DNA from 3 places in the Peribacillus sp. TH14 genome. Region 3 is predicted to be linked to each of the others. Evidence: riboswitches for the same ligand, from Rfam matches in the RefSeq annotation. Region 3 holds a riboswitch; each other region holds the start of a gene.
What was found. A riboswitch is a leader RNA that binds a small molecule or an ion and turns the genes downstream of it on or off. The one in region 3 is predicted to bind lysine.
Positions count from the first base shown of each region.

Region 1 (4,959 bases), on a different contig from region 3:
GAGAATCCCCTTCACCTTTTGTATTTACTGCCCCATTGATTCCGCCTTGGGCACAAACTGAGTGAGAGCGTTTAACAGGTACTAAAGAAAATAAATCTACCTGTTGTCCCAGCTCTGCTGCTTTGATCGTAGCCATTAAACCAGCTAGACCTCCACCAACGATAATAATTTTACCTTTACCCAATTCTGTCACTCCCTTATTTCCATTAGCAAAGCTATGTTTTTCCTAATACTTATAAATAAACTCTATCTTCTTATACGAAAGCGAAAATTGCGCTAACCCCTACATAAGAAAGAAGAACGAAAACGATCAAAGTAACGTAAGTCATGATTTTTTGCGATTTAGGTGAAACTGTTAGACCCCAGCTCACTGCAAATGACCATAATCCATTAGAGAAGTGGAAAATTGTCGAAATGACCCCAACTAAATAAAATGCAATCATAAATGGATTAGAGAAAATCTCTGCCATCATGTCAAAGTCAACCTCTGCACCTAATGCTGCTTGAATTCTAGTTGACCAAACATGCCAAACTAGGAAAATCAACGTAATGATTCCGCTTAGACGTTGTAAAAAGAACATCCAATTCCGGAAAAATCCAAATCTACCCAAATTATTTTTAGCAGTAAACGCGATATAAATCCCGTAAACTGCATGATAAATCAAAGGTAAGAAAATGATGAAGATTTCCAAGAAATAACGAAACGGTATGCTTTCTAAGAAATGTGCTGCTGAATTAAATGATTCCGGTCCCTTTGTTGCCATATAGTTGGTAACTAAATGCTCCAACAAAAACAGCCCGATCGGAATAACTCCAAGTAGTGAATGAAGTTTACGATTCCCAAACTCACGATTTTTTGCCACTAAGTGCCCCCCCTTAATTTGTGAAAAATCATGCAAAGATAAACTGGTGGCTACCTTTTATCTCCGCGTGAAAATAAAGTATAGAGTTTGAAACATCCCTATACTTTCTTACAATTATGTGACATGTCCATTTTACTCCTGACTTCTATGTGCGTCAAGAAAACGGATACAAGAATTCTCTTTTTCAGAATAGATTTTATTGGTTAAAATTGTATAATTTTTAATTGTCAAGATTATAACTTGGAGAAATTAGTAATTAATCTATTAATATCCCGGAATAATTTCTCATTTTTTCCCAATTACGATTGAAATAATAAAAAAACAGTATAATTTGCAAAAGAAAAACGTTTATAATAGATTTACAGAAAGAGGCGATAAACTATGAAAAAAAATATTGCTGCAGCGATAGAAGAAGAAGAACTTCAAACAGAAGAATCTCATGTTCCAGCTTTCGGCTACGAATTAATCCGAGAAGTTTTATTGAACGATATTCTCGGAAAAGATTCTAATCAAATTCTCTATTGGGCAGGTAAACAATTAGCGAGAAAATTCCCACTGAATGGCGAACAGGAAGTTGTTGCATTTTTCCAAAATGCAGGCTGGGGCCATCTTGAAATCATAAAGTTTTCGAAAACCGAGATGGAATTATCCTTAACAGGTGAAATAATCAGCCGTCGCTTAGATCTTCATCCTGACTGTCACTTCCAACTTGAAGCCGGTTTCCTTGCCGAGCAGTTTACACTGCAGAAAAAATTCTTAAGTGAATCGACAGAAGAAATCAAACGCCGTGCAAAAAAAGTGACATTTACCATTCAATGGGATCCTAGAGACCCAATCTAATGAGCCTAAAAACAGACTTACCCTTTTTATCGGAAGTCTGTTTTTCATTAGACTCCAAGCAATCAAACAAGCACTTTTGCATGCTGTCCTAATTTAAACGCTTCATGAAGTGCTTCGACTGCCTTCACCATTTCCTTTTCATTGACGACAGTTGAGACTTTAATTTCAGATGTGCTGACCATTTTCACTTGAATACCTGTGTTAGCCATCACTTCAAACATTTCGGCAGCCACTCCCGGATTAGATACCATTCCTGAACCGACGATAGACACTTTGGCCAATCCGCCCTCCGTTTCTATTCTATCGAATGCCAATTGGTCTTTATTTTTTTCTAGCACGTTTAAAACAGCTTCCGTATCTTCACTTTTTATGGAGAAAGAAAGGTTTGTTGTATCCTCTGCTGTCATGCTTTGGATAATAATGTCAACGTTTATTCGGTTTTTTGCAAGTGTCATGAAAATTGTGGATAATGATCCTAGTGATCGGGGCAAACCATTCACTGTGACCCTTGTAATACTGTCTTCAAAAGCAATACCGCGTACAATTAAATTTTCTTCCATAGTTGCTTCCTCCTCAATGGTAGTTCCTGCTTCTTTCTCCATACTCGAACGGACTTCAAGCGGAATCTGGTGGTTTTTCGCATACTCAACAGCTCTTGGATGAAGGACACCCGCCCCTAGATTGGCAAGTTCTAGCATTTCATCGTAAGAAATAGATTGCAGTTTTCGAGCATCTTTTATGTAACGTGGGTCTGTTGTAAATACACCCGTTACATCGGTATAAATATCACATCGGTCCGCATTTAATGCTGCAGCAATAGCCACTGCAGTCGTATCAGACCCGCCCCGCCCTAGTGTCGTGATTTCTCCATTTGCATCATTCCCTTGGAAACCTGCAACGACCACAATTTTCTTTGCCTGAAGCTGAGCTTGAATTCTCGAAGCATCAATGTTTAAAATCCGGGCATTCCCATGAACGGATTCTGTTTGCATGCCAGCCTGCCAGCCGGTGAAAGAAATAGCTTCACGCCCCGCTTCAATTAAAGCCATCGTTAACAGGGAAATCGTGACCTGCTCTCCAGTCGTCAATAACATATCCATTTCCCTCTTGCTTGGATTTTTGGAAATATCTTGAGCCATGTAAACTAATTCATCTGTTGTTTTCCCCATAGCTGAAACAACGACAACTACCTCATTCCCATTCTCTGCTTCCTCGATTACTCGATTGGCAACATTTTTGATTTTCTCGACACTACCGACGGATGTCCCGCCAAATTTTTGAACGATTAATGCCATCCTAATGCACCCTCTTTATCTTTTTTAGGCAATAAAAAAAGCAATGAGAAATATCTCATTGCTGTGATCACGTATTTAATACAGTAAACACAGTGAGATAGCTCTCCAGGGTATACCCCCTGACAATCCGCCATTTATTAAATGTCAGACCAGAAAAACAAGGCATGAGTCTTGTCCTCCTTCGGCGTTATCCCCTTTCAAAACCTTTCATCGAAGCTCATACTTCTCCAGGTTTTTACTCTTGAATTCCGCACCTCTATCAGCACTTTTAAGTTGTCTAGTTGAAAATTCCTTCTTATCATAGCATAGAGAAATGTAGGTAGCAAGATTATTCTTGCAATTTTCTAACGATTCCTTCAGCTACTCCTTTTGGCATGCCTGCCTCTATAATTTGTTCTACCGATGCCTCTTTAATTTTTTTCAATGAACCAAAATGCCTTAACAATTGCTTTCTTCGTTTTTCTCCGACTCCAGGTATATCATCAAGCTGCGAGTGAACCGCATTTTTCCCGCGTAGCTGGCGATGAAACGTAATCGCAAACCGATGCACTTCGTCCTGAATTCTTTGCAACAGATAAAATTCCTGGCTACGCGAATCAAGCGGTACCAGTTCCAGCGGATTGCCAATCATCAATTGCGATGTTCTGTGCTTTTCATCCTTAATGAGACCAGAAAGCGGAATATCAAGACCCAGTTCATTTTCTAAAATATCTCGAACAGCCTCCACATGACCCTTTCCACCATCAATAATGATTAAATCCGGAAGTGGCAGCCCTTCTTTTAAAACTCGTGAATATCTTCTGCGTACAACTTCACGCATCGATTCATAGTCATCGGGTCCCTGGACAGTTTTGATTTTATATTTGCGATACTCTCTTTTTTCCGGCTTACCGTCAATAAACACAACTAAAGCGGAAACCGGATCACTGCCCTGAATGTTCGAGTTATCAAAAGCCTCGATCCGATGCGGGGTATAGATGCCTAATTGCACCCCAAGATTTTCCACCGCATTGATCGTTCTTGCTTCATCCCGTTCAATCAAAGAAAACTTTTCCTGAAGGGCTATGGCAGCATTTTTATTCGCCAATTTAAGCATATCCTTTTTCGATCCCCGTTTTGGATGAATCGTCTTCACGCCAAGCAGCCCTTCAGCCATTTCCGCATCTACTGACTCTGGCAGCAAAATTTCCTTTGGTTTAAAGTGATTGGTAATCTCGTAAAACTGACCTAGGAATGTAAGAAGTTCCTGATCCGGTTCATCATACACTGGAAACAGGGAAACATCCCTTTCTATCAATTTCCCTTGTCGCACAAAAAATACCTGAACACACATCCAGCCTTTATCATAGGCATAGCCAAATACATCACGGTCGATAAAATCAGTCGTCATCATTTTTTGCTTCTCCATCGTGATATCGATGTGGGCAATTTTGTCACGGAACTCCTTTGCCCTTTCGAAATCAAGCTCTTCTGATGCCTCTAACATTTTTTCTGTCAGTTCTTTTTTTATCTCAGTATGGCCGCCGTTTAAAAATCGGTTGATATCATCCACCATTTTTTTATATTCCTGTTCCTCTACATCATACACACATGGAGCCAGGCACTGCCCGAGGTGGTAATAGAGACAAACGCGATCCGGTAGGGTATTGCATTTTCTAAGAGGATAGATGCGGTCGAGTAATTTTTTCGTTTCATTGGCCGCAAAGGCATTCGGATACGGACCGAAATATTTACCTTTATCTTTTTTGACTTTTCTCGTAATGATTAGACGCGGATGCCGTTCAGCAGTCAACTTGATGAATGGATACGTCTTGTCATCCTTCAGCATGATATTATATTTTGGATCATGTTTTTTGATTAAGTTTAACTCTAAAATGAGAGCCTCAATATTTGACGAGGTAACGATGTATTCAAAATCGTCTATCTCATTAACGAGTCGTAACGTTTTCCCATCATGGGAA
Region 1 covers NZ_JAEKEK010000001.1:3,582,727-3,587,685, reverse strand. Annotated here, with positions in the region: gene sdhA (succinate dehydrogenase flavoprotein subunit) at 1-184, opposite strand, end outside; gene JFU50_RS17365 (succinate dehydrogenase cytochrome b558 subunit) at 255-863, opposite strand; gene JFU50_RS17360 (YslB family protein) at 1,245-1,703, shown strand; gene JFU50_RS17355 (aspartate kinase) at 1,766-2,998, opposite strand; lysine riboswitch at 3,089-3,265, opposite strand; gene uvrC (excinuclease ABC subunit UvrC) at 3,327-4,959, opposite strand, start outside.
Region 1: linked by a shared signal. The riboswitch ahead of JFU50_RS17355 (aspartate kinase) and the one ahead of dapA (4-hydroxy-tetrahydrodipicolinate synthase) in region 3 are both predicted to bind lysine.

Region 2 (4,959 bases), on a different contig from region 3:
AATCTCCCAATGATGATAACGGTTATGATATTAGTGATTATCGTTCGATTATGACTGAGTTTGGGACAATGAGTGATTTTGACCGATTATTGAAGGCAGTTCATGAACGTGGAATGAAAATCATGATGGATCTTGTGGTCAATCATACGTCAGATGAACATTCATGGTTCAAGGAATCCCGGTCTTCTAAAGATAATCCGAAGAGGGATTACTATATTTGGAGACCTGGGAAGAATGGAAAGGAGCCAAATAACTGGGAATCCATATTCAAAGGTTCGGCGTGGAAATATGATGAGGCAACGGATGAATATTATTTGCATTTATTCAGTAAAAAACAGCCGGATTTAAATTGGGAACATCCTGAGCTTCGTGAAGAAATTTATAGCATGATGAAATGGTGGCTGGATAAGGGAGTCGATGGCTTCCGAATGGATGTTATTAACTTCCTTTCGAAAGATCAGCGATATTTGGACGGGGATGTCCGGTATGGGAAGCAGCATGGTGATGGAAGTCCATTTTTCATGAATGGTCCGCGCATTCATGAGTTTTTGCAGGAAATTAATCAGCGAGTGCTTTCAGGTTATAACTTGATAACGGTTGGTGAAATGCCTGGTGTATCACCTGATGAAGCTCAATTGTTCACAGGGAAAGAACGTGGTGAGCTACATATGGTCTTTCAATTTGAACATATGGATTTGGGGGGAGGACCAGAAGGGAAATGGAGTAACAAAAAGTGGGAATTGAGTGACTTAAAGCGGATTCTTTCCAAGTGGCAGATTGGTTTAGAGGAGGATGGTTGGAACAGTTTATACTGGAATAACCATGATCAACCGAGAATTGTTTCAAGGTTCGGAGATGATGGGAAGTATCGGGTAGAAAGCGCAAAAATGCTTGCTGTTTGTCTGCATATGCTTCAGGGAACGCCCTATATTTATCAAGGCGAAGAACTGGGTATGACCAACGTTTGCTTTGAAAGAATAGATGAATACCGCGATATTGAAACGCTGAATTCTTATGAGGAACTTGTGAATTCGTGTGGATGGACAGAAGAGCGGATGCTAGAGGCCATTTACGCGCGCAGTCGAGATAATGCGAGGACACCTGTTCAGTGGAATGACTCAAGAAACGCGGGGTTTACAGCGGGAACTCCTTGGATCGGTGTCAATTCTAATTATCCGTTGATCAATGCAGAAAAAGCCTATAACGATCCGAATTCCATCTTTCATTTTTATAAAAAGCTTATTCAATTACGTAAAAAACATGAAATCGTCGTTTATGGCCGTTACGAACTACTATGGCCTGATGATGAACAAATATTTGCTTATACGAGAACACTTGATGAAGAAAAGCTGCTGGTGTTATGTAATTTCAAAGACTATGAAGCTTCCTATTCCATACCTGAAGGGTTAGATACAATGTCTGCTACACTGTTAATCGGCAATTATGAACAACTGCCGATTGAGGAAATTTCCGTTAAACCTCTGCGACCGTTTGAATGCCGTGTTTATCATTTGAATTGAACTACCCCCCACTTATCGACCTTACGGTCTGATTGAAGTGGGGGATTCCTAAGAACATTAGCCTATCGGCCAATTTTTAATTAGGCTATTCCCGTAGTTCCTACGGTTAGAAGCCTTATGGCTTCATTCATTAGATTGAGTCCTGCGTTAATATCTCGATCGTGGTGACTTGTTTTGCTTTTTATAATATCGACTATAGGAATCTGCTAAATTTTCCACCGATTTCTGTAAGGTAATACTGTCTACTTCTTTCAGGAAAGAATACTCTTTCTTTAAGCTGGAAGTTCTTTGATTGTTGCGTATTTATTCAGAAAAGAACCTTTCCATTCATTAGAGGATAATTGGCTGTTCTGCTTCATTTCTTCACAAATATACCAGTAGGCATCTTTCTCCTTTTGTTTGCCTAAAAAGAAGTTATAGACAAAACGGGAGCAGCCGATCGTTTTATTGATTAGAGCTAGTTGTTCTTTAGTTGGATAGATTCGAAATTTATAAGCTTTGTTTACGACCATTGGTTTCACCCCCTTATAGTTATTATTAACCATAGAACGTATGTTTGTAAAAAGATTACTTTGGCTTATGCCAACCTCGATTCATCTCCCCCTTACCGTTGTGCTCTCGCCCTTCACACGCTTGAAGAGGGAGTCTTCTGGTGGGAAATGATAAAAAAAGGACCTGATTCCTCTTGAAGAAGAAATCAGGTCCTTTTAAAACGCTTATTTTACTTTAAAATCACATTCCTCAAGTGGGATGATTTTAGTTTTATACTTAATTTTATAGCCGAACCATAGGGCGAAGAATAAGATCAGGCCAATGTAAGAAACAAACATTGAATTCCAATCAATCCCGCTGCTGCTGAAAGCTTGATAGCCTTGTCCAATGATAATGAAAATACATAGGACGAGCGCGAAAATCGGTCCAGTTGGGAATCCTTTAGCAAGGTATGGTAAAGCATTCAAATCAAGACCTTGAGCTACATAAGCTTTGCGGAATCGATAATGAGCAATCGCAATTCCAACCCATGTGACAAATCCGGCCATACCTGAAGCATTTAATAACCAGATATAAACAACACCGTCTCCAAAAAATGAAGCTAAGAAAGCGAGGCAACCAACTAAAGAAGTCGCGATAAGAGCATTCACTGGTACCCCTCTTTTATCGAGCTTGCCAAGGAATTTCGGAGCTTTTCCGTCGCGGGCCAAATCCCATAGCATACGAGTTGAAGCATACATGCCGGAGTTACCAGCAGAGAGCACAGATGACAATATAACTGCGTTCATGACCGATGCCGCAAACGCAAGACCTGCGCGTTCAAATACAAGTGTAAATGGACTGACGGCAACATCTTCGCTTAATAAACGTGCATCTGTGAACGGAATAATCATTCCAATTACAAAAATCGCAAGGATATAGAATAAAAGGATGCGCCAAAAAACGGACTTGATCGCTTTAGGGATATTTTTCTCCGGATTCTCACTTTCGCCGGCTGTAACTCCAAGTAATTCTGTTCCTTGGAAAGAGAAACCTGCTGCCATGAATACTCCTAGAATTGTGAAGAAGCCTCCATTAAATGGACCTTCTCCCATGGTGAAATTAGAAAAACCAATTGGGTCATTTCCCCCCAGGATTCCGAAAATCATTAGAAATCCAGTGATTAAGAAGATGATAACGGTCACGATCTTGATTAAAGCAAACCAGAATTCAGCTTCGCCAAATCCTTTAACAGACATATAGTTAAAAAGAAACATAATAATTAACGCAACGGCACTCCAGATAATGGACGAGCTGTCCGGGAACCAGAATTTCATAATTAGGACAACGGCAGCCAGTTCAGCTGCAATTGTGATGGCCCAGTTATACCAATAGTTCCAGCCAATCGCGAAGCCGAAAGATGGGTCGACGAATTTGGATGCGTAGACACGGAACGAACCGGCTACTGGCATGAATGCTGCCATTTCTGCAAGACTTGTCATTAAGTAATAAACCATGAAGCCAATGGCTGCGTATGCTGCCAAAGCACCTCCAGGCCCAGCGGTATGGATGGCACCGCCACTTGCTAAAAATAAACCTGTTCCAATCGTTCCACCTAATGAAATCATCATTAAGTGACGTGCTTTCAGGCTCCTTTTCAACTCAGTGGGATTTGATGTTGTTTGTGAATTTGACAATTGATGTTACACTCCTTTTTATTGGAAGGGAACGATATATAAAAAAACAGCAGTCGAAAAAGATCGACGGCTGTTTATAATAAACCCGTTTATCCTTCCGAAGATAGCTCCCCACGTTAATAAAACGTGACAGTGGTGTTCCTATTCGGTAACACCGCCAGCCTAGATATACAAGGACCATATCTAAACTTCGGCAACTTATCCTTTCAAACGGAGTCGTCAATTTTCCTGAATCTCGTCCGTACTACTTTTATAAGCCGCAGCCTCTAACTCATCGGTAAATGAGGAAGTATTCAATTTTCTTATACTAAATATATAAATCGTTGCGTCAACTTCTAGTCAACCTATACGATTTCAATATAAAGTTCAAACAATTACTTCTATGTCAGCAGGTCATTGAGTAAACTTTACTATATTAAAATTATAAAATAATCTTATAGATAGCGCAATGATTATTTTTCAAGGTTATTTTTTCCTAGTTTTTAAATGTATCACTTGAATTTGATGTTTAAATGTTTGTCATTTAAACATCTTTTATTTGGATAATTAAGATAATTCAAATAGTTTTTCGTTTCATAAGAGTATAATCTAATTTTACATGTCTGATAACTTCAGGATTTTCAAATAGATCAACAGCCATTTTGCCAATCCAATCAAGCGGTAAGGAAACGGTTGTGATATCGAGCATCTCACTGAGGCTATCATTATTAAAACCTAGAATGGCCACGTCTTCTGGTACTTTCATTCCGAATTTGTTGGCAGTAAGAATGAATCCGGACGCGGTGTCATCATTAGTAATGATGATAGCCTCTGGTTTATCTATCATAGAATTCCAATCTTGGAACAATTTTTCACCATCTTTGATGTGATAACTGCCTTCAAACAGCCATTCTTTTTTATTTAAAAGATGATACTTATTCATAATATCGTTAAACGCCTTTGTACGAAGGGAGCTGTTTCTGCTCTTTTTTCGCCCGAGGCTGTATCCGATTTTCTTATATCCTTTAGCAACCACGTATTCAAGTGCAGAGGAAAAAGCGGCATAGTGATCAATGCTTATGGACGATAATTCAGCCTGGGCTGTATCTTCACATAAGATAATTGGTCCATATTTTTGATAGTCCAAGAGGACTTTCATTTCTGAAATTCTTGAACAAACGATAATGCCATCGAGTTGCTTCATTTGTAACATATTCAATGCCTGAATTTCTTTTTCTCTTTCATATTGTGTTTGAAAGATGACTATATGATAGCCGATAGCATTGGCTTGT
Region 2 covers NZ_JAEKEK010000001.1:2,492,564-2,497,522, forward strand. Annotated here, with positions in the region: gene JFU50_RS12005 (glycoside hydrolase family 13 protein) at 1-1,520, shown strand, start outside; partial or broken gene JFU50_RS12010 (helix-turn-helix domain-containing protein) at 1,680-2,032, opposite strand; gene JFU50_RS12015 (amino acid permease) at 2,237-3,688, opposite strand; lysine riboswitch at 3,785-3,965, opposite strand; gene JFU50_RS12020 (LacI family DNA-binding transcriptional regulator) at 4,245-4,959, opposite strand, start outside.
Region 2: linked by a shared signal. The riboswitch ahead of JFU50_RS12015 (amino acid permease) and the one ahead of dapA (4-hydroxy-tetrahydrodipicolinate synthase) in region 3 are both predicted to bind lysine.

Region 3 (4,959 bases):
GTTTACCGGAATATAAAGTGAGTTTACCAGGAGGTAGTTGTGCCTCACAAAATGATATCTTTGTTTTAGCAAAAGCGATAAAGAATTTGTAGATTACGAAAAGTTTGTTTCTCTCTTTGGGCTACGGGCCTTAAAAAGCCGTATAATAGCTCCCGTTACTATTAATGGAATTGACTTGTATTTTGGGTGGATACGTGGAGATTAGAAGTTTCTTTCATATTAATTTTTTGAATAGTTCATATCGGTTTGCATTCAATTATAGTCGTGATTATGGTACTTTTTTAAGTGCTGTGGAAAAATGGTAGATTAAATTCGAAATTAAAGAAACCCTGGGGAGGTTATCCAATCCCCCTAAAGGCTGGAATAAAGAAATTACGCTTACTAGCTGGAATCGAAAGAACTAAAATATAATTTGTGTGATTGCAATCCTGAGCAATAGGATTGGGAAGAGGCCCAACGTAACGGTTGAGGAGTCAAGAATATTTTTTTAATCAAACGATTGATTAAATTGAGGAAAAGCCTATTTTAAAGCGTTCTTTAGATAAGAAAAGAGGGTGACTGATGAAATCTCTTTTTTTTCTTCTAAATCTTTTAAAATACCGGACTTTGCTTACAATCGGAACCCAAACATTCCCCCAAGTACATACACAATGGGAACCTCTCGAAAGCCTTTTACTCTTCCTCTCTTACAAATATATATATCTGATTGAGAAACAACGCTAACCGTTTACATGAGGGGCCTATATGACCCTTTATCGAAAGGTGAACCAAAGCGATTAGAAAAACCTCGTTGAAATCCAGCGAGGTTTTTTATTTATCTATATACATTTTCTGTAATCTACTTTGCGGTATATCGTAGCTTAGCTCCCTCTACCTCTTTTTTAACGGGGATTTTCAGTATCAATCTTTTTCTCTTTTTTTGACTTAACCTATCGCCTCCTTTCGAAGTGAATTTTGAAAATTAGTAGTTTATTTACATATATTTGTAAATTACTAAATTCACTTTCCTTTTCATTTTTTCACTTTAGTTTTTATCTTAATAAATCTTCACGTAAAATAAACTGAGCCAGTTCCTCCATTTGATCTGAAATTGCCCGATCACTTTCTAGAGGAGGGCAAATTAGACGGACTTTCTCTAAATAGTCTCTAGTTGCCTGTGCCAATTGATTTTCAGCTTTTTCCAGATAGATAGCTTGAGAAGCACAAATCATTTCAATCGCTATAACTCTAGCAGAATTGTGAATGATTTCCCGAGCTTGACGGGAGCCAATTGTACCCATGCTGACATGATCTTCCTGGTTTGCCGATGTTGGAATGGAATCAACACTTGCGGGATGTGCCAATACCTTATTCTCGGAAACTAGTGAAGCCGCTGCATATTGAGCAACCATCAAGCCGCACTCTAAACCAGGATTGACAGCTAAGAAAGGTGACAACCCGCTTAGTTGCGGATTTACAAGCCTTTCTGTTCTTCGTTCAGAAATATTCGCCCACTCAGCTGCAGCTACTTTCAAAAAGTCCATTGAAAGCGCAATCGGCTGGCCATGGAAATGACCTCCTGAGATGATTTCTCCACTTTCTAAAACAATCGGATTGTCAGTGGCGGAGTTCATTTCTACTTTTAAACGTTCCTCAACATAATTAAATGCTTGCCAAGATGCTCCGTGTACTTGCGGGATACAGCGGATGGAATAGGCATCTTGAATGCGTACTTCCCCTTGGCGTGTAATCCTTCTACTGCCTTCCAGCCAATTTCTCATTCTTGAAGCCACGAATTCCAGCTCCGGATGGGGACGGACAGCTAGTAATTCGCTATCAAAGGCAGATATAACCCCATTAAGCGCTTCCATTGTTAACCAAGCTGCCATATCAGCTGCTAGGTCGACACGCTCCGCTTCATTAAGCGCAAGCACCCCGACACCAGACATTGCCTGAGTTCCGTTTATTAATGCAAGGCCTTCTTTCGCTTCTAAAGAAACCGGTTTCAATCCAGCCCTTTTTAGTGCTTCCTTACCCTGAAGAATTTCCCCCTTGTATTCTGCTTTACCTTTGCCAACTAGAACGATGGCAATATGAGAAAGCGGTGCGAGGTCTCCGCTAGCACCGACTGAACCTTTACAAGGTACAACCGGGTGAACTCCAGAAACAAGAATTTTTAGCTCACCTGGTAGTCGGGGCAGACGGCCGATCCTCTATTATTCGCAAGCTGGTAAAAAGTGAACTCAAAATAAGTATTCCGGCAACAGTAGGCATCTATTTCGGGTATTTCTCTGGATTTCGCCACGATAATGTCCCTAAATTTGAAGTATACAAGATAAAAGATAATACAGCCATTCTCTTTCCGACGAATGATGATTTATATGTTATTGTCGGCATTTTGCCATTAGAAAATAAGGAATTGATAGAACGGTTGAAATTAAATCCGGAAAGCTGTCTACGCAATCTCTTAACAAATAACTTTCCGAATACAACAATTGGGGTGCGATTGAAAAATGCAGAACTAGTAGAACCGGTCAAAGGCATTCTCGGATATGATAATTACTGGTATAAAGGAATGGGAAAAGGATGGGCGTTGGTTGGAGATGCAGTTTGTTTTAAAGATCCTGGCATGGCACAGGGTATCCATGATGCTATATGTGGAGCACGTATATTATCTAATATTCTATCAAAATATAAGGGACAATCCGATCAATCAAATCAAATGGCTGAAGAATATCAAAAGGCAATAGAAGATGAGTTTATGGTTCGGTTTCACATGGGATGCCAAATTTCAAAGAATGAACGAATATCTGAACAACAGGATGCTGTCAACAAGCTAATCAGTTCTCATCCAGAGGCTATAGAGAAGTTTTTAGGGATTTACAATTACGCAAACGAGCCCGCTGTTTTAGAAAAAGAACTCGCACGAATTATGCAGTCGATCTAGCAATGATTTTTAGAAATTAAGTGATTCAAGTTCAAAAATAATTCGCTATAAACATAGAGCAACAATATGCTGTTAATTTTAAGATTGGACAACTATCTCAACCAAATTATAAATCAGTTTAATCTCATTTTAGATAGCGTTTACTCTTTGGTAAAGTTGCCCGATTACACAATACAGCTTAAAGAATCAATGGAGTTCTACTTACAATTGAAGCGATTCGTTTTCTTGCTTCCCAAACTTCACGGATTTTCATATCTTTTCTTTCCTTTGTTAGTTTTGTATTAGTCATGTTGTCCTCCCCTCCTTGATCAATATTATTGGTATTCATAAGATAAATACTAATTCCTTCTATTTCCTTCTATAAGATATATCAATTGTAAAACTGACTATAAAGGTGAAACTTTTCAAACTGTTTGTTTTATAAAACTATTAATCTGTTGAGTTTACATAATAGAGGAATCCAGCCCAATACCTTAGCCATTTCCATCGATTATCCATGTATTCTCAAAAAAATATTTCTAAATTGGCCTTGCAATAGAAAGGATTTCCTGTTATATTACAGTCAATTAAATATTTTCTTACTTCATACTTTTTGAAGTGAGGATAGAGGAGCAAAGACCATTAGTACACATTTTGAGGAGAATGAGATCCTATGACTATTGTGGAAAGGGGAATTTGCCGAAGCGGAAAGAATCTCATGTTCTTGAAGCTGGTTCTGCTGTTGAATAAATACAGAACTGTCATATAGGAAACTATATGGAGGGCTATCTTACGCGCCGAAACGATTCTTTTTTATTAAATATTGTTTCTACTGCAGCAGCGAATCCTCGTTGTTGCTTTTTTGCGTTTGCTCCTGAATGGCCCTAACCACCTCTGAATTTTTTAAAAAAATTATACTAAAGGGTGTGAAATTATGAATTTTGGCCAAGTTTTAACTGCAATGGTTACCCCGTTTAATCATAATAATGAGGTTGATTTTAATGCTACGAGAACTTTAGTAAATTATTTAATTGCTAATGGTTCTGATGGATTAGTTATAGCTGGTACAACTGGAGAGTCGCCTACATTAACAGCAGAAGAAAAAGTAGATTTATTCAAATTTGTTGGGGAAGTTGTCGATGGAAGAGTTCCAGTTATAGCTGGAACTGGCTCAAATAACACGAAAGCTTCGATTAGCTTAACAAGACAAGCAGAGGCAGCAGGAGTCGATGGAATTATGCTCGTCACCCCATACTATAACAAGCCGTCTCAAGAAGGATTATTTCAGCACTTTAATGCAATTGCCCAATCAACATCATTACCGGTAATGCTTTATAATATTCCAGGACGAAGTGTTGTAAACATGTCAGTAGAGACGATTGTTAGTCTCTCAAAGATTAACAATATTGTCGCAGTAAAAGAAGCAAGTGGTGACTTAGATGCCATGGCACAAATCATAAGCAAATCCTCTAGTGATTTTACGTTGTACAGCGGCGATGATGGGTTAACATTACCTGTTTTAGCTATCGGTGGAACAGGCATTGTTTCGGTTTCTTCACACATCATTGGTAATGAAATGCAAGAAATGATCAATAGCTTTAAAAATGGTGATGTCCATGGTGCTGCTTCTACACATCGTAACCTTCTTCCAATTATGAAAGCATTATTTGCTGCATCAAACCCATCACCGGTAAAATCAGCATTAAATATGCGAGGATTAAATGTTGGAGGTGTCCGCTTACCATTGGTCCCTTTAAACAATGAAGAAAAAATAGCTCTACAAATAGCTCTACAACCTAGTAACGTAGAAGCTGTTTAGTTGAATAAATAAAATAATGATTCATTCAGCGAGACTGGCGCTAAAGGTCTTAATTCTGTCTTTGTTCTTTTTGCTTGCGTAGCTGCCATCCGTACGTTTATAGCATATCGAATGATTGAAATTAGTGAAAAGGTTCTAGAAGATATTGCACCATAGGAAGACAATCTTTAAGGGGTAAGGTTGAAAAAACCTTACCTTTAATTTTACGGGTCTTAAGTTCCATAATCACCTTTTC
Region 3 covers NZ_JAEKEK010000002.1:363,997-368,955, forward strand. Annotated here, with positions in the region: partial or broken gene JFU50_RS32130 (DUF6946 family protein) at 1-92, shown strand, start outside; partial or broken gene JFU50_RS32135 (DUF6946 family protein) at 77-205, shown strand; gene JFU50_RS29710 (HAL/PAL/TAL family ammonia-lyase) at 1,032-2,189, opposite strand; partial or broken gene JFU50_RS29715 (NAD(P)/FAD-dependent oxidoreductase) at 2,132-2,926, shown strand; lysine riboswitch at 3,523-3,701, shown strand; gene dapA (4-hydroxy-tetrahydrodipicolinate synthase) at 3,840-4,724, shown strand.